Regions from separate parts of the Gordonia phthalatica genome, predicted to be linked through region 1. Evidence: predicted binding sites of a transcription regulator. Region 1 holds the regulator's gene; each other region holds the start of a gene.
What was found. The regulator LexA, encoded in region 1, represses DNA repair genes until DNA is damaged. The targets are predictions, from matches to a motif close to CGAACANNTGTTCG.
Positions count from the first base shown of each region.

Region 2: ACH46_RS03795 (alpha-ketoglutarate-dependent dioxygenase AlkB) is a predicted target of LexA. The motif match lies at 2,328-2,341, and genes of this name have one in related genera.
Region 3: ACH46_RS00570 (DUF222 domain-containing protein) is a predicted target of LexA. The motif match lies at 2,789-2,802, and genes of this name have one in related genera.

Region 1 covers NZ_CP011853.1:1,946,833-1,952,849, reverse strand. Annotated here, with positions in the region: gene hrpA (ATP-dependent RNA helicase HrpA) at 1-1,909, shown strand, start outside; gene nrdR (transcriptional regulator NrdR) at 1,914-2,363, opposite strand; gene ACH46_RS21595 (LysM peptidoglycan-binding domain-containing protein) at 2,409-2,909, opposite strand; gene lexA (transcriptional repressor LexA) at 3,094-3,753, shown strand; gene ACH46_RS09120 (phosphoenolpyruvate--protein phosphotransferase) at 3,761-5,473, opposite strand; gene ACH46_RS09115 (DeoR/GlpR family DNA-binding transcription regulator) at 5,609-6,017, shown strand, end outside.
Region 2 covers NZ_CP011853.1:812,814-818,830, reverse strand. Annotated here, with positions in the region: gene ACH46_RS03810 (DNA repair helicase XPB) at 1-588, shown strand, start outside; gene ACH46_RS03805 (pyridoxal phosphate-dependent aminotransferase) at 620-1,777, opposite strand; gene ACH46_RS03800 (hypothetical protein) at 1,811-2,251, opposite strand; gene ACH46_RS03795 (alpha-ketoglutarate-dependent dioxygenase AlkB) at 2,363-2,995, shown strand; gene ACH46_RS03790 (oxidoreductase) at 3,194-4,069, opposite strand; gene ACH46_RS03785 (adenylate/guanylate cyclase domain-containing protein) at 4,072-5,811, opposite strand; gene ACH46_RS03780 (YceI family protein) at 5,874-6,017, opposite strand, start outside.
Region 3 covers NZ_CP011853.1:119,597-125,613, reverse strand. Annotated here, with positions in the region: gene ACH46_RS00580 (CaiB/BaiF CoA transferase family protein) at 1-317, shown strand, start outside; gene ACH46_RS00575 (peroxidase-related enzyme) at 453-1,019, shown strand; gene ACH46_RS00570 (DUF222 domain-containing protein) at 1,187-2,767, opposite strand; gene ACH46_RS00565 (crotonase/enoyl-CoA hydratase family protein) at 3,130-4,008, shown strand; gene ACH46_RS00560 (oxygenase MpaB family protein) at 4,066-5,289, shown strand; gene ACH46_RS00555 (SRPBCC family protein) at 5,294-6,017, shown strand, end outside.

The sequences.
Region 1 (6,017 bases):
CCCCGGCTCGTTCCTCGCGAACAAGCCGCCGAACTTCGTGGTCGCCGCCGAGTTGATGGAGACCTCCCGCCTGTTCGCGCACACCGTCGCCTCGGTGGATCCGCTGTGGGTGGAGGAGATCGCCGGCGACCTCGTCACCCGCACATACTCCGAACCGCACTGGTCGACGCGCCGCGGCGCCGTGATGGCACACGAGAAGGTGAGCCTGTACGGCGTGCCGCTCGTCGCGCAGCGCCGCGTGAACTACGGACCGATCGATCCCAAGACCTCGCGGGAGATCTTCATCCAGGAGGCACTCGTCGCGGGCCGATGGCGCAATCGTCACGCCTTCACCAAGCACAACGCCGAGCTGATCGCCGAGGCCGAGGAGACGGAACAGCGTGCACGCCGCCGCAACCTGCGGATCTCCGACGACGATCTGTTCGAGTTCTACGCCGCGCGGATCCCCGCGAACGTCGTCTCCACCCGCCACTTCGACTCCTGGTGGAAGAAGGCCGGTCGCACCGACCCGACCCTGCTGAATCTGCGACCCGAGGAGTTCCTCGACGACGACGCCCCCTCCGCCGCCGACTTCCCCGCCGCCTGGCAGCAGGGCGAGACCCGACTGGAACTGCGCTACCACTTCGAGCCGGGCGCTCCCGACGACGGCGTGACCGTCGTGATCCCGCGACCGCTCCTGCAGCACGTCCGCGACAGCGGCTTCGACTGGCTGGTGCCTGGCATGCGCGCCGAGCTCGCGACGGCCCTGGTGAAATCGCTGCCCAAGGGACTCCGCAAGTCCATGTCACCGGCCGCGCGGTACGCCGACCTCGCTCTCAGCCGCCTCACCGCCCGCGCCGAACCGCTGCTCACCGGTCTCGCGCGCGAACTGTCGACGATCTCGGGCGTCACCCTCTCGCCGCGCGACTTCCGACCCGACAATCTGCCTGCGCACCTGCGCATGCATTTCGCAGTCGTGGACGCGAAGGGTGCGATCATCGCCCGCGGCGACCGCCTCGCCGCCATCCGCGACGACCTCGACGGCGGCAGCGGAAACACCCCGGCGACCCCGATCCACCGCACCTGGTCCGCCGACGGTCTCGGCACCCTCGCCGAGTCGGAGACCGCGACCGTCGCCGGGCAGCAGATCACCCGCTACCCGACGCTCCTCGCCGTACCGGGCCAGGGCGTCCGCACCGCGGTGGCCGCCTCCACCGCCGAGCGCGACGCGGGAATCCGTGCCGCCGCAGCGGAACTGCTCCGCCGGTCAGTGCAGCCGCCGAGCCGTCGACTCGCCAACTCTCTTCCGCCGGCCTCGAAGCTCGCCCTCAGTCAGAACCCGTACCGCGACATCGACGCCCTGCTGGCCGACTGCACGGCGCGCGCCATCACCGACACGCTCGCCGCCGAGAAGCACCTGGCCGATCTGCGAACGCCCACCGATTTCGCCGAACTGTCCGCCCGGGTCTCCCCCGTGATCCGGTCGCGCGCCCCCGAGTACTTCGTCGCCGCCGTCGCCGCGCTCGCCGAGTACTCACCCGTGCGCAGGGCGATCGACGCCCGCAGCGGCACCCTCGCCGCAGACGACGTGGCCGACCAGACATCGAATCTGGTGTTCGACGGGTTCATCGGTGCCACCGCGCTGGTGCACCTGCGGTCGCTGCCCCGCTACCTCACCGCCGCCCGACTGCGTCTGGAAGGACTGGCCACCGCGGGTGCTCGGGACAACGAAGCCCTCGCTTCCATCGACCGCGTGGTCGCGGCGTGGAACCGTCGCGAAGCCCAGTTGCCCGCGTCGCGACACGCGGATCTGGCCGAACTGGTCCAGTGGCGCCTCGAAGAACTGCGCGTCAGCCTGTTCGCTCAGCAGCTCGGCACCAGCGGTTCGGTGTCCGAACAGCGCATCATCAAGGCGATCGACAAGTTCTGAGCGGTCAGCGCCGGTCGCGACGCAGTTCGTCGATCTCGCGCTGGAAGTCGTCGGCCGACTCGAACGATCGGTACACCGACGCGAACCGGAGGTAGGCCACCTCGTCGAGGTCGCGCAGCGGACCGAGGATGGCCATCGCCACCTCGTTGCTGGAGATCTCGGCGGACCCGGACGAGCGCACGGCGTCCTCGACCTGGGAGGCGAGTTTCGCCAGCGAGTCCTCGTCGACGTGCCGCCCCTGGCTCGCACGCCGCACGCCCTTCATGACCTTCTCCCGGCTGAAGGGCTCGGTGAGGCCGTTGCGTTTCACGACGGTCAGGACGGCGGACTCGACGGTACTGAAGCGACGCCCGCACGCACTGCACGACCGGCGGCGACGAATCGCCTGACCGTCGTCGGTGACTCGGGAATCGACCACTCTGGTGTCGTCGTTCTTGCAGAACGGGCAGCGCATGGGTCGAGAATACCCGGCAGCCCGACACGGCCGTGGAGCCAGGGACTATCGGTAGTCCGGCACGATCAACGGCTGGCCGACCACCAGGCCGGAGGTCTCGAGTCCGTTCAGCTCGCGCACCTGAGCTATCACCCCGTCGACGGGCAGGTCGGGGGCGATCCGCTCGGCCAGCGATGTGAGCGACTCCCCGGACCGCACGTAGACCACGGACGTGGCGGCCGGCGTGACCGGAGCGGCACCGTCCTGCGCCCCGCCGTCGATCATGAGCACCAGCCAGGCCATCGCGGCGAGCACGCCGGCGACGAGGAGGACGCTGACCCACCGATGTTCGAACGGACGAACAACCGTTCGGCTCCGTTCCTCCGTTCGAACGACCCTGCCCCCCGAATGGGCGATCGATGACCGACGAACGCCGATGTCGCGGCGTTCGGGACGACCGGTGGGACGGCAGACCCGGGAGGTCTCGACGACCGGAAGGTCGCAGGTCATGGTCATCTCGCGGACGAAACGGCGCGGCGCGGGCGCCGTGACGGTGGGGGTACTCATCGCTCGTCTCCATTCGATCGAGTGTTCGAAGAACTCTTGTTCGATAGTTAACACGATGGGTCTGACAATCGCCGACACGCATCGAACAATTGTTTGAGTTTTGTGACCTACTCAACTAGCCTTCAGGTCATCGATCGAACACAGCTGACGAAAGGCCACACCGGTGACTGACACGCCCGATCCGATGCTCTCGACCGCCACGCTCGAGGCGTCGCTCACCCAGCGTCAGCGCGACGTTCTGGAGGTCATCCGCAAGTCCGTCCGCGAACGCGGCTACCCGCCGAGCATCCGCGAGATCGGCGAGGCGGTGGGCCTCACGTCCACATCGTCGGTGGCGCATCAACTCCGCACCCTGGAGCGCCGAGGCCTTCTCAAGCGCGATCCCCACCGCCCCCGCGCGGTCAACGTGCGCGACGACTCGCGCACGCCCCCGTCGGGCGGCGCGGCCGTCGACGGTGACGCCCTGCCCACCCCGACCTTCGTCCCCGTCCTCGGTCGGATCGCCGCCGGCGGGCCGATCCTCGCCGAGCAGGCCGTGGAGGAGGTCTTCCCGCTGCCGCGCGAACTGGTCGGCGAGGGATCACTGTTCATGCTGCGCGTCGTCGGCGAGTCGATGGTCGATGCCGCGATCTGCGATGGCGACTGGGTGGTGGTGCGTCAGCAGAACGTCGCCGACAACGGCGACATCGTCGCCGCCATGATCGACGGTGAAGCCACCGTCAAGACGTTCAAGCGGACCGACGGCCACGTGTGGCTGATGCCGCACAACGAGCACTTCGACCCCATCCCCGGTGACGACGCCGCCATTCTCGGCAAGGTCGTCACCGTGATGCGGCGAATCTAACCGAGCATCACTCCCCGAGCGCCGCGCGAGCGGCGTCTCGAGCGGCCGCGGGACTCGCGGCGGCAACCGCCGCCGCACCCGCGGCCCTGCACTGTTCCAGGGTCACCCCGCTCAGCTTGAGACCGACGGCGGCCGACGCCGCGGGTGCCGACGACAGCGACGTGACGCCCAGCCCCACCAGCACGCAGGCCAGCAGCGGGTCGGCGGCCGCTTCACCGCACACGCCGACCTGCTTCCCCTGACGCTGTCCGGCGTCACCGACGCGCGCGATCAGCGCGAGGACCGCGGGCTGCCACGGATCGGTCAGCGTGGCGAGGTCGGGCGACATCCGGTCGGCGGCCATCGTGTACTGCGTGAGGTCGTTGGTGCCGATCGAGACGAAGTCGACCTCCGCGAGGATCGCGTCGGCCATGATGGCCGCCGACGGCACCTCCACCATGACTCCCGGGATCAGGCCGCGATCGCGGATCTGCCCGGCGAACTCGCGCGCCTCGTCGACGGTCGCGATCATCGGCGCCATGACCCACGGCGTGGCGCGGCCATCGCCCTGCGCCGCGGCGGCGAGCGCGTCGAGCTGCTTGTCGCGGATCTCGGGATGGGTCTGCACGATCCGGTTGCCACGGACACCCATGGCGGGGTTCGGCTCGTCGGCGTGGGCGACGAACTTCAGGGGCTTGTCCGAGCCGGCGTCCAGGGTGCGGATCACCACCTTCTGGCCGGGGAACGCGTCGATCACCTCGCGGTAGAGCGCCACCTGCTCCTCGACGGTCGGCTCGTTCGACCGGTCGAGGAAGGCGAGTTCGGTGCGGAACAGTCCGACGCCCTGCACCGGGGCCTCGGCACCGGCCCGCGCCGAGACGCCGTCGGCGACGTTCGCGAGAATCAGCACCTCGTGCCCGTCGGCGGTGCGGCCCGGCCCCCGCCACGCCGCGATCTGTTCGGCCTTCTCCCGCGCATGCTCGACGGCGGCGGCGATGGCGTCCGCGTCGGGCTCGGTTCCGACTGTTCCTCGGTCGCCGTCGACGTATCCCAGTGCCCCCGTGGGGATCTCATCGAGGTCGGCGGCGGCGACCACGCACGGAATGGCGAGCTGGCGAGCGATGATCGCGGTGTGGCTGCTCGGCCCGCCGAGCCGCATGCCGAGCCCGATCACCCGCGTCGGATCCAATCCCGCGGTGTCCGCGGGCGCGAGGTCGTCGGCGAGCAGGATCGAGGGGACCTCCGGGTTCGGGATGCCGGGCTCCGGAAGACCGAGGAGTTCCGCGACGACGCGGTCGCGGACGTCCTTCAAGTCGGTCACCCGCTCGGCCATCAGGCCGCCCAGCTTGGTGAACATCTCGGCGAACTGATCGGTCGCGGCGATGGCGGCCAGCGGCGCGGGAACCCCCGCCTTGATGGACTTGCCCGCCGTGCTCGCCCATCCGCGGTCGCGCGCCAGACCCGCGGTGGCCGTGAGGACTTCGGCGGCGACACCGGTGCTGTGCGACGCCCGGTCGGCGAGCCGGTCACCGACGACGGCGGCAGCGGCGGTGAAGCGTTCCATCTCCGCCTCGCGGAGGTCCTCGGCGATCGTCGTGGCGTCGATGCCGTCGAAGCTCGGGCGCTCGCCCGGTCGGATCACGGGTCCGTAGGCGAGGCCCCCGACGACGGGAGTGCCGGAGACGATGGTCTGCGCTGCGAACGGGTTGTCGGCCTGCAAGTCGGAAGTCACCTGGGTCATGTGAGACAGATTACAAGAACCTCTTGACGTGGCAACACGGACCCATGTAAACAAAGATGTAGATCCAAACAAATCAACAGAAATCAACATTCGCTGTGATCCACACCTCCGGATCCGGGCCTCGAAGGAGTCGCGATGTACGCCGAAGAACGGCAGTCCGCGATCGCGAACGAAGTGCGTTCGCGCGGTCGCGTCTCGGTCGCCGACCTCGCCGCCCGGTTCGCGGTGACCGGCGAGACCGTGCGCCGCGACCTGGCGATTCTGCAGCGCAACGGGTACCTGGTCCGCGTGCACGGAGGCGCCGTCCGTCCCGACGTCGCCGCGGTGATCGACGAGCCCGACCTGATCGTCCGCGAGGAGACCCGCCGCGTGGAGAAGGCTGCGATCGGTGCCGCCGCAGCCCGACTCCTCCCGGCCGACGGCGGATCAGTCCTCATCGACGCCGGCACCACCACACTTCAACTCGCACTCGCCATCCACGGCGACACCCGCCTCACGTACATCACCAACAGCGTGCAGATCGGCGGCATCGTCGCCGAGCTCA
Region 2 (6,017 bases), 1.1 Mb from region 1:
GGCTGGATCGCTCCCGCGGAGTGCATCGAGGTCCGCGTGACGATGACCGACGAGGAACGCCTGCAGTACGCCGTCGCCGAGCCGGAGCTGAAGTACAAGCTCTGCTCGACGGCCCATTCCAAGGTCCGCGTGGTGCGCTCCATCCTGGAGCGGCATCAGGGGTCGCAGACGCTCATCATCGGCGCCTACATCGACCAGCTCGAGGAGCTGGGCCGCGAGCTCGACGCGCCCGTCATCCAGGGATCGACGCGGAATGCGGAGCGCGAGAAGCTCTTCGACGCCTTCCGTCGCGGAGAACTGCAGACCCTCGTGGTGTCGAAGGTCGCCAACTTCTCCATCGACCTGCCCGAGGCGTCCGTCGCCGTGCAGGTGTCCGGCACCTTCGGATCCCGGCAGGAGGAGGCCCAGCGCCTCGGCCGTCTGCTGCGCCCGAAGGCCGACGGCGGCCAGGCGCACTTCTACTCCGTGGTCTCCCGCGACAGCCTGGACGCTGACTACGCCGCCCACCGTCAGCGCTTCCTCGCCGAGCAGGGCTACGCCTACCGGATCGTCGACGCCGACGACATCGTGGGCCCCGAGCTGCCGTAGCGCCCCACGCTGGTCGGGTCGAGGGATTCGCTCAGCCCAGCCGACGCAACCGCTCCGCGGCCTCGGCGATCACCTCGTCGCGTTTGCAGAACGCGAAGCGGACCAGATGGCCCCAGGTCGCGGTGTCGTCGACGAAGGCCCTGACGGGGACCGCGGCAACGCCGACCTTCTCCGGGAGCTCGCGGCAGAAGGCGGCACCGTCGATGTAGCCGAGCGGACGCGGATCCGCGCAGACGAAGTAGCCGGCCTCGCTGCGGTGGACGCCGAAGCCCGCCGAGCGCAGGGCGTCGGACAGCACCGTGCGCTTGCGTTCGAGTTGCTGGGCGTTGCCCCGCACCCACTCCATCTCGTTCCGCAGGGCGTGCGCGACAGCCGGCTGGAACGGGCCGCTGCCCACGTACGAGAGGAACTGCTTGGCGGCACGGGCCGCGGCGACGAGCTCGGCGGGGCCGGTGACCCACCCGACCTTCCAGCCGGTGCAGCTGAAGGTCTTGGCGGCGCTGGAGATCCGGAGCGTGCGCTCGGCCATGCCGGGCAGGGTGGCGATCGAGTGCTGGGTGCGGCCGTCGAAGAGCAGGTGCTCGTACACCTCGTCGGTGATCACGACGACGTCGTGCTCGGCGGCGAGGCGAGCGACCTCGGCGAGGTCGTCGTCGCCCAGGACCGTCCCGGTGGGATTGTGCGGCGAATTGATCAGCACCGCCGCGGTGTTCGGGCCGAATGCTGCCGCGAGGGCGTCACGGTCCAAGACGAAGCCGTCGCCGTCGGGCACCAGCGGCACCGTCTTGCGAACACCTCCCGCGAGCGCGATGCAGGCGGCGTACGCGTCGTAGTACGGCTCGATCATCACCACTTCGCGGCCCGGCTCCACCAGCCCGAGCAGAGCTCCCGAGATGGCCTCGGTGGCGCCGACGGTCACCAGGACCTGGGTGTCCGGGTCCAGGTCGATGCCGTACTGCTCGCGCTCGTGCTCGGCGACCGCGTGCCGCAGCTCGGGGATTCCGATGCCCGGCGGGTACTGGTTGTCGCCGCTGTTGATCGCATCGACGGCCGCAGCGAGCATCGACGCGGGACCGTCGGTGTCCGGGAAACCCTGACCGAGATTGATCGCGTCGTGCTTCACGGCCAGCGCCGACATCTCCGCGAAGATGGTGGACGTGAACGGGCGCATGCGATCGACGAGTGGCATGCATCCAGATTCGCACACGCCGCCCGGCGGTCGTCAGCGGATGTTCGCGACGCCGCTACAGCGCGGTGCACCGAACGTGAGGAGGCCGCGGTTGAGGCCGGTCGTCGTGATCCGCACCGGACCGGCACCGGAGTCGACCTCAGCGACGTACGAGTTGCCGCTCAGATTGTGCGCGATCGTCACCGGCACCCGCCCCTTCTGGCCGGTGCGGAGGTTGTGCCAGTTCAGGGTGCCGTCCGTGGTGTAGCCGAAGAGGCTGGCACTACCCCAGAACGCGGCGAACTTTCCGGGACCGTCCTGGTCTACCCGGACGCCGCCGTTGTACGGGATGTCGACGACGTTCGGACTCAGTCCGATGCAGTGCTGCGCGACGTACTGCGACGAGACCGGCCGTGCCTCCGCGGCGCCGGGCACTCCGACGGCGGCGAGCGCTCCGACGCCCGCGACGGTCGCTGCGATTCGAGTGAGTTTCACGGTCTCCTCCCAGGTGTTGTCCGTCACCCGGGATGTCGTCTGAACGAGCGACATAGTTAGCCGGCGTCCAAACTCTAGAACACACGTTCGATCATCCGGTATTCTCGGAGCATGACCACCGGGGTGCAGGCATCGCTGTTCGACGCCGTGTCCACCGACGCGCCCGCTCTCGCGCCGCTGCGCTCGGGTGTCGTCCGGCACGAGCTGACCGATGGCGCGTGGGTCGACGTCCGCCCCGGCTGGATCACCGGCTCACTCCCACTGTTCGACGCTCTCCGCGCCGACGTCCCGTGGCGTGCCGAGCGCCGACAGATGTACGAGCGGATGCTCGACGTCCCCCGTCTGCTCTCGTTCTACGACCAGAACGCCCCGCTGCCGCACCCGCTGATCGGCGTCGCGCGCGACGCGCTGAGCAGTCATTATCGAGCCGACCTGCCCGAAGGTTTCGCCACGTCGGGGCTGGCACTGTACCGCGACGGCGCCGACAGCGTCGCCTGGCACGGCGACCGGATCGGTCGCGGCCGGGACTGCGACACCCTGATCGGGATCGTGTCGCTCGGCTCGCCGCGCACCCTGCTGCTGCGTCCGCGCGGCGGCGGTCCGTCGCGCAAGTTCGTGCTCGGCTCGGGCGACCTGCTGGTCATGGGCGGGAGCTGCCAGCGAACGTGGGATCACGCCGTGCCGAAGTCGCCGGGCGCGGGCCCGCGGATCAGCATCCAGTTCCGGCCGCACGGAGTTCGGTGACTATCCCTGAGTCCTGCAGGAGAGAGGTTGCGGCACCATCTGTCGACCAGTGGCACCACTTGTGTTTCCCGCACTCAGTCGCGACCGAGTGCGAGAAACACAAGTGGTGCGACTCGCCGACAAGTGGTGCGGGGAAGGCCGCGTCGTCCGGCGAACTGCCGACGTCAACCTTCTGATCACCGGAAATCAGTCAACTTGTCAGGCGGGCACGTCGACGGTGACGCCGGTCAGCTTCTCCGACACCGCCCACAGCTTGTCGCGGACCGACTGGTCGTCGACGATCGAGCGGTAGCGCGCCGGAGACGGCCCGCCGCGCAGCACCAGGCTCGGTCCCCAGTAACTGCCGTTGGGAACGTCCGCGGTCGCGGCGTACAGCGACGGCAGCGCCCCCTGGTCGGCGGGCTGCCCGACGCGAAGCAGCGCACCGGCCTTCATCAGATAGTCGACCGGCGTCTCCGAGTGACCCATCAGTTCGGTCGCGGCGTAGCCGGGGTGGGCGACGACCGACCGCAGGCTCGAACCGGCGGCCGTGATCCGACGCGCCAACTCTTGCGCGAAGACCAGGTTGGCGAGCTTCGAGTCCCCGTAGGCGGCCCACCGGTTGTAGCGTCGCCGTTCCCAGTTCAGGTCGTCGACGCGGACGCTGCCACCCAGGTGCGCCAGCGACGAGAGCGTCACCACCCGCTCGGTCAGCTTCGGCAGCAGCAGCCCGGTGAGCGCGAAGTGCCCGAGATGGTTGGTGCCCATCTGCATCTCGAAGCCGTCGGCGGTCCGCCGCAACGGCAGCGCCATCACGCCGGCGTTGTTGATGAGGACGTCCACGGCGTCGACGGTGCCGGCGAACTCGCGGACCGAAGAGAGGTCCGCCAGATCCAGGTGGGCGACGGTGGCGGCCGAACCGATCCGATCGGCGACGACGGCCGCCTTCTCGAGGTTCCGGCACGCGAGGGTCACCCGGGCACCGCGCGCGGCGAGGACGGCGGCCGTCTCGGCGCCGAGGCCGCTGTTGGCACCGGTGATCACGAACCGGCGACCGTGCTGGTCGGGAATGCGGTCGGGCGACCATCCACTCATCGTCAGTGCTCCTTCGGTGCGGACCGCGCGGTCCGCTCTCGTGGCTTGCCGAACTTCACCAGTTCGGAGAGCACACTACCCAGCGACGGCGGCTGGGCCGGGACCAGGAGTTCGCGCGGCGCGAAGACCTCGGTGGCCTCCGGCCGTCCGCGGAGGGTGATCCGGTCGACGCGACGCCACCGCGCCGTCTCATCGGCATCAGCCGCGTCGACCGTCTGCCCGCTGGCGAGGATCGGCGAGTGCCCCTCCTTGGCCCGGTCGGACAGGCGGGCGCTCTCGTTGACCGGATCACCGATGACGGTGTACTCGTAGCGGGTCCGTGCACCGATGTTGCCTGCGAAGACCTGCCCGTACGAGACGCCCATCCCCCACTCCAGGGGCAGCTTCTCGCCGAGCGCCTCGCCCAGGGCTCGGGCCGCGGCCAACGCGGACTGGGCTGCGTTGTCCAGGGGTGCGGGCGCACCGAAGATCATCAGTGCGGCGTCGCCCTCGAACTTGTTGATGAAGCCGCCGTGCTGCTCCACCACCTCGGCGACGATCGAGAAGAAGGCGTTCAGGACCACCGCCGTCTCCCGCGGGTCGCGGTGCGCCGCGAACGACGTCGAACCGGTGATGTCGACGAAGATGACGGCCACGTCGGAGTTGGCTCCGACGAGTTCCCCGCCGTGCTCCAGGGCCAGGTCGGCGACGCCGACGCCGACGTGACGGGAGAAGATCTCGCGCATGCGGTCGCGTTCCTCCAGACCCTCGAGCATGCTGTTGAAACCGTCCTGCAGGACACCGATCTCCGACGAGTCGTACACCGCGACGCGGCGGGTCAGGTCGCCCTCGCCGGCAGCTTTGACGACCTCGGTCATCTCGGTGAGCGGATCACGGAACGCACGGCCCACCAGCCCCACCACGCGGCCGCCGGAGGCCAGCGCGATGAACGCGAGGAAGGCGATCGGCCAGTCGAAGTGGTCGTCGAGCACGCCCGGCACGATGTTCATGGCGCGGCCGACGATGATCGAGAGCATGCCGAGCATCGGCACCGCCGACGACACCACCCAGATCACGAGCATCCGTTCGCGGACGCCGTGCATCACGTCGGCCATCGCACGGCCGCCGAGCGCCAGGACCACCAGCGGCCGGACGGCGCTCTCGATGAACATGTAGTTCAGGCACGCGGAGGTGACGGCGGCGAACAGGAAGGCGACGAGCATCGCCAGCAGAAAGGTCTGGGCCGCTCCGGAGAGGATCACGTACACGACGTAGGCGGCGAGCCAGCCGCAGACGTCGGCCTGCGCCACCCGCATCGGTATCACTTGGATCTTGCGGCGGCGTTCGTCGTCGGCGACGTCGCCGGTCACGAACCAGTCCATCTGCGGCCGCAGGAACAGCAGCGAGATGACGATGCTGACCACCAGACCGACGATGGTCGAGAGGATCACCGCGATCATGCCGGGGTCGCCGTTGCCCGCGTGGAGGGTGAGCTCGCCCCCGCTGAACGCGAGCATCACCGCGACGAAGGTCTCGATGCTGATCAGGATCTTGGCGCCGCCGACGATCGTGCCGCCGAGCATCAACGCCCGGGCGACGATCCCGCGGCGCAGAGCCACGTCCATGTCGCGCCACTCCGAGGCGAGACGTTCACTGCCGCCGTCGACCAGTCGGCCGCCGAAATAGGCGACCTTCAGCCGGCGATCCACCCAGTCCGCGAAACGGTGGAGTTCCGCGCGTGTCTCAGTACGCAAACAGATCACCTCCCGGCCGTTGGAATCCCACTGAGATTACCCAACAACCGGGAGGCGATGAGGAGGAGCGATCAGGCTGCGAGACCCGCTTCGATCTCGAAGGTCAGCGAGATCTTGTCGCCGACCACGGTGCCGCCGGTCTCGAGGGGCATCTCGATGTCGATGCCGAAGTCCTTGCGGTTGATGACGGTGGTGGCCTCGAAGCCGGCGACGGG
Region 3 (6,017 bases), 1.8 Mb from region 1:
AGCAGACCCGCCGCTTCACCACCGCCGACTTGGACGCGAAGCTCGCCGCCGCGGGCATCCCCGCCGCCCAGATCAAGGAATTGCGCGACGTCGCCGCCCATCCCCAGCTCGCCGCCCGCGACCGGTGGCGCACCGTCGGCACGGAGCATGCGCAGGTCAAAGCGTTGCTGCCACCCGCGACCTTCAGCGACTCGGCGGCCACGATGGGCGATGTCCCCGCTCTCGGGCAGCACACCGCCGCACTGCTCACCGAGCTCGGTGTGGACGACGAGACCGTCTCGCGGCTGCGGTCGGCCGGCGTGGTGCTGTGTCACTGACATCTGCGTCCCCCTCAGCCCTCGCCGAGGGCGAATAGCCCTCGGATCGGTGCCACGGGGACGCAATTGTCGGTACCTCGTCGCGGCGGTCGTCTTACGATCACGACAGCACTCCCCGACGAGAGGACCTTCCCCGTGAGCGACCGGATCACCGCCCTCGACCTTCCCGAAGGCGAGTTGAGCGACCGTACCCGCAAATACTTCGACATCTGCCGCGAGAAGCTCGGCATGGTCCCGAACGTCTTGCAGGCCTACACGTTCGACGAAACCAAACTCAACGCGTTCACCGCGATGTACAACGATCTGATGCTCGGCGAGTCGGGTCTGTCGCCGCTGGAGCGAGAGATGATCGCCGTCGTCGTGTCGTCGATCAACAAGTGCTACTACTGCCTCACCGCGCACGGCGCATCCGTCCGCGAACTGTCCGGTGATCCGGAACTGGGCGAACTCCTCGTCATGAACTTCCGTGCAGCCGACCTCCCCGACCGTCAGCGCGCGATGCTCCTCTTCGCGGAGAAGCTGACCGAGCAGCCGTCGAAGATGGAGGAGTCCGACCGCCAGTCACTGCGTGACGCCGGGCTCTCCGACCGCGACATCTTCGACGTCGCCTCGACCGCCGCCTTCTTCAACATGACCAACCGCGTCGCGAGCGGTATCGACATGCGGCCGAACCCGGAGTACTCATCGCAGCATCGAGGTTGAGCCACCGAAAAGGGAGCATCAGCGGCGTGTCGGATTCGTCGGTGTGTCGCCGTCTTACCCCCTTTGCTGATCGAGTAGCTCCGGCGGGCAGCGCCGCAGCGTCATCGAGATCGCTGCGGGCTGGAGCTGGCGGTGCGACCCACCGCAGAATCAAAACCGCCAACTGATCAGAACGGTGGCTCGCCGTCGGCAGCCTCCATCGCCGCCACCGCGGCCTCGCGAGCCCGGCGGTTCGCGGCCCGCTGCCGCATCCGGTACTGATGCTTGGCCTCCAACCGAGTACGCGCCCGCTCCGGTTCTGTGCCATCACCGGCGTGTCCGGCACCCGGTCGTGTCGCCGCACCGTGCGAACAGGGAATCAAACCCAACTCCGGCAGGAGCCACCCGTTGGCGGCCTGCTTCCGCACCGTCAGCCCTTCAGGGGTGGTGATCTCAGTCCAGATCACCCCGTCCGCGCCGACGATCTGGTCGTCGAGCCATCCGGCCGCGTGGGTTTTGAGACCGTGGTGGAACTTGCACTTCGGGTTGAGATTGCACGCGCAGGTGGCACCGCCCGCGGCCGGGTCGGCGTGATTGAACTCGGTCACATGATCCAGGTCGCACTTCCACGCCGGGCGATCGCAGCCGATCCACGAGCACGTCCCGTGGACGGCGCGCGCCGCGGTGTCCAACGCGGCCGTCGGCCGATACACGTTGCCCGGCTGGGCCTGATGATCCATGAGTTCGTCGAGGTTCAACTCCCGGCGGACTGCGTCGGGGCGCCCGGCCAACTCGCGGGCGTGGTCGGCGGAGATGGGGCCGTACCCGTCGAGCAGTGCCGGGGTCGAGGACGTGCCGTCGAGCGTCTCCTTGCGGGCGACGACGTGCAGCACCACGCGGGCGCAGCGCTGGGCGATCTGCTCGTCGGACAGTTCGGCAGCGCAGTCCTCACGGCCGCACGCGCAGACGAACGGGGCACCGGTCAGGCGGGCGGCCGCCGCATCCGAACGCAACTGCCCACGGGTGCGGCCGTCGAACGGGCACACTCCGGCGATCACCGCGTCGAGGGCGTCTTTGATGAGGATGGCGTCCTCGGCGGTGGTGGTGACGATGACCTCCGACATCCCCTCGTTGAGCGGGTTCACGATCACGTTCTTCTGCGCTGTGACTTCTTCGCGGGTCAGCATGACCGCGTCCGGGTCGTGTTCGGCGACGATCGCCTTGACGGCGTCCTCGACGCGCTTGGCGGTGAGGCCGCCGAGGGTGGAGAGGCGGTGGGCGATCTCCGCATCGAGGAACGCCATCAACTCGGGGTCGATGACCAGGGAGGTCTGTTCGACGACCCGGGTGAACCACGCCGGGGTGATCAGTCCGTCGCGCAGCAGACGCCCCACCGCCGGAACCTTCTCGAAGCATGCCTGGGCGGCTTCGACGAAGTGCTCCGCCGACCTCTGCCGCACCCCGGCGGCGACCGCGTACGACGCAGCGACCTGGCACAGCGGATCGTAGACCCGCGTGTACTCGGTGTTCGCCCCGTTCGCGTCGGCCTGCGCCATCCGCGCCACCAACAGCGCATAGATCGCCTCGTACCGATGCCACAGGACCAGCCCTTGGAAGGAGTCCGCTCGGGCGGCAAAGGCGAGTGTGGCCGCCCCCGCCGACTGCGGTCCTGCCGTGTCCGGACGCGGGATCCGCACTTGGATCGCGTCGTCGGTCACCACCACCGACGAACGGGTCGAACCGGTTGGACTTGCTGTTTTCGTTGCCATGACACCCTCCGAATCTGTCATCGAACTCACATTCGATTGTAGTGAGGGGGTCTGACATTTTCGGATCCGGAAACAGGGGCTGACCTGGGCTGGCGGCGACACGCCGAGAAGATCCGACACGCCGTTGTGGCAGGTTTTGCTGGAGGGCGATCTCGATGACGCTGCGGCGCTGCGCGCCGGAGCTACTCGATCAGCAGGGGGTTGCGACACGCCGAGAAAGTCGGACACGCCGTGATGACAGGTTTCTGAGTCATACCGCCCGCGAGCAGCACCACCGCCAGGCGCTCCGCCGGAGCTACTCGATCCGCCCGACACACCGAGAATCCCGACACGCCGAGATGGCACGTTTCATAATCGACCCCGTGGACTACACGACGCTGACGCACGAGAACCAAGACGGAATCCTGATCGTCCGGCTCGACCGGCCGGACAATCTGAACGCCTTCACCGTCGAGATGGCCGAGGAGCTCGAGGCCACCTTCCGGAACGTGAACGACGACGACTCGGTGCGCGCCGTGATCGTCACCGGCAACGGCCGCGCCTTCTGCGCGGGCATGGACCTCGTCGGCATCGACGGCAACGTCTTCGGGCTCGATGAGTCCAAGAACCCGACCCTGGCCGACATGGCGGACCTCGACGACCCCGAACTCGCGCGCGTCCGCGACACCGGCGGGCGCGTAAGTCTGGCGATCCACGCGTGCCGCAAGCCGGTGATCGCCGCAATCAACGGTGCCGCCGTCGGGATCGGCGCCACGATGACCCTCCCGATGGACGCCCGACTGGTGTCGACGAAGGCGCGCGTCGGCTTCGTCTTCGGTCGACTCGGCATCGTCCCGGAGGCGGCGTCGTCGTGGTTCCTGCCGCGCGTCGTCGGACTGCCGAAGGCCCTCGACCTGGTCTATCGCGCCGACATCCTCGACGGCCAGGCCGCACTCGACGCCGGGCTGGCGCAGAGCATCCACGAGCCCGACGATCTGCTGCCCGCAGCGATCGACCTCGCCAACGCCTGGACGAAGGGCCGCTCCCCCGTGGCCGTCGCCTTCGCCCGGCAGATGCTCTACCGCAACTCCGCGCAGGACCACCCCGTCGAGGCGCATCGGGTCGACTCGCTCGCGATGTTCTACACCAGCAAGGGCGACGGCGCCGATGGCGTCCGCGCCTTCCTCGAGAAGCGGCCGGCCGACTTCCAGGGGAAGGCCTCGCAGATGCCGGACTTCTACCGGGAGTGGCTCGGCGAGTAGGCCGTTCGGCACACGAGGTCATTGCCCGCTCGAATTAAATGACATACTGTCTTTTATATGAGCGGAACCACATCGGCTCAGGCCGAAGCCATCACCGGCGCGCAGAACTGGGATGCGGTCCGCGAGCGGTTCCCCGAGCGCGTCGACCAGATGGCCGACGGCCTGATGGTGGGCGATCCGCTCGCCGACGCCGTCATCGCCGACGTGATGAGCGACTCCGACCTCACCTGGCGGACCGTGCTCACCGCCCTCGAATCCCCCACCGACGCAACGACCGACTCCGAGGCACTCCGCGCCTTCCTCGACCACGTCACCGACACGCCGGAATGGTTCGACGCCGCCGTCGCCCGAGCAGGCGCACGCGCCTGGTGGCGATTCGGGTCACTCCAGGTGGGCACCCTGTATCAGTCGCTCATCTACGGCTACCAGGCCCAGGGCTTCGTCCGGCCGCTGATCGAGACCGGCCGCCTGAGCGAGGGGACATGGGACCGGGTCGTCGCGACCGGGCGCTGGGTCACCCTCGCGACCGCACCCGGGATGATGGCGCCCGGCGCACCGGGATGGGTCGAGACGGTGCGGATCCGCCTGGTGCACGCGATGGTCCGCCACCACCTGCTCGCCCGCGGCTGGGACAGCGACGAATGGGGCGCGCCGATCAACCAGACCTACTCCCAGTTGACGATCACGGCGGGCTTCCTGATCCTGCCGTTGACGATCGCCAAGGACCTCGGAATCCGGTACTCGAGCGCCGAGCTCGAAGCCATCACGCACCTCTGGCGGTACATCGGCTGGACCATGGGCGTGGAACCCGCACGACTGCCGGTCGACTTCGCCGATGCCACCGAGATCCGGACGATCTCCCGCGAGTTCCGACTCCGCCCTGTCGACGCCTCCCGCGTGCTGGTGAAGGCCCTGCTCGACGACGGCTACCGCACCGCAGTCGGACTGCCCGGACCGCTCGACGGCGTGCTGCACCACCTCACCAAACCCCTGCTGCGGCCGTTCTTCTCGGCGATCAGCGCGCGCTGGGTGGATCCCGAGGTGGTTCGCGCCATGGGCCTGCGGACCACGCCGCTGCACCACGTCGTCGGTCTGGCACGACCGCTGGTCCGGTCCCGCGAGGTGGTCCGCACCCTCGGCCTCCTCGGTGCTGAGCGATCGGTCGCGCAGCGCGAGTTCCGTCTGGTGACGCGGGGTCTCGGCATCGACGACGACGACTTCGCCGACTTCGGGGACCGGTACCGGCACGTCGACGAGGGTCGCATGGACACGGTGGCATGAACAGATGCCGACCTTGACGCTGACCGCGACGCTGCCCTGCAGCGCGGACGTCGCGTGGTCGCTCCTGACCGATCCCGCACGCATGAACACCTGGTCGTCAGCGCACGTCACGCTCACCGAACCGGGGGCCGGCGACGACGCGGCCGGGGTCGGCGCACTGCGACGAATCACGTTGCCGCACGGGCGGATCTCGTTCCTCGAGGTGGTCGAGGGCAGCGTGCCGCCACACCTGCTCCGCTATCGCGTCTTCCGCGCAGGCCCGCTCCTACGCCACCACCGCGGCGAGCAGCGGATCACCGCGACGGCAGGCGGCGGGTGCCGCATCGACTGGACGGTCGACGTCGACCTCGTCGTTCCACTGCTCGGCCGGGGAATGGTGGCGTATCTCCGACGCGAGGTGCGATCGTCGCTCGACGCGATGCGCAGGATCGCCGAGGAACTCGATCTCGGCCGCACCGCCGCGAAACCAGCGGTCGTCGAACGGCGGCATCCGACCCCCGAACGCCTCGACGCACTGACTGCCGCCGCCCGCCGATCCCTCGCCGAGCAGCGGGCCGTCGCCGACGAGCTCGCCGCGGCGGACGACCCGAAGCAGTGGTTCGCGCGGGTGTACCAGTACGTCACGGAGGAGATGATCGCGCACGCTCTGGATCCGGACTCGGCTCTGCGCCTGGAGAACCCCGACTGGGTCCTGGCGCTGATCCCGGTCTTCCACGAGTACTTCATCA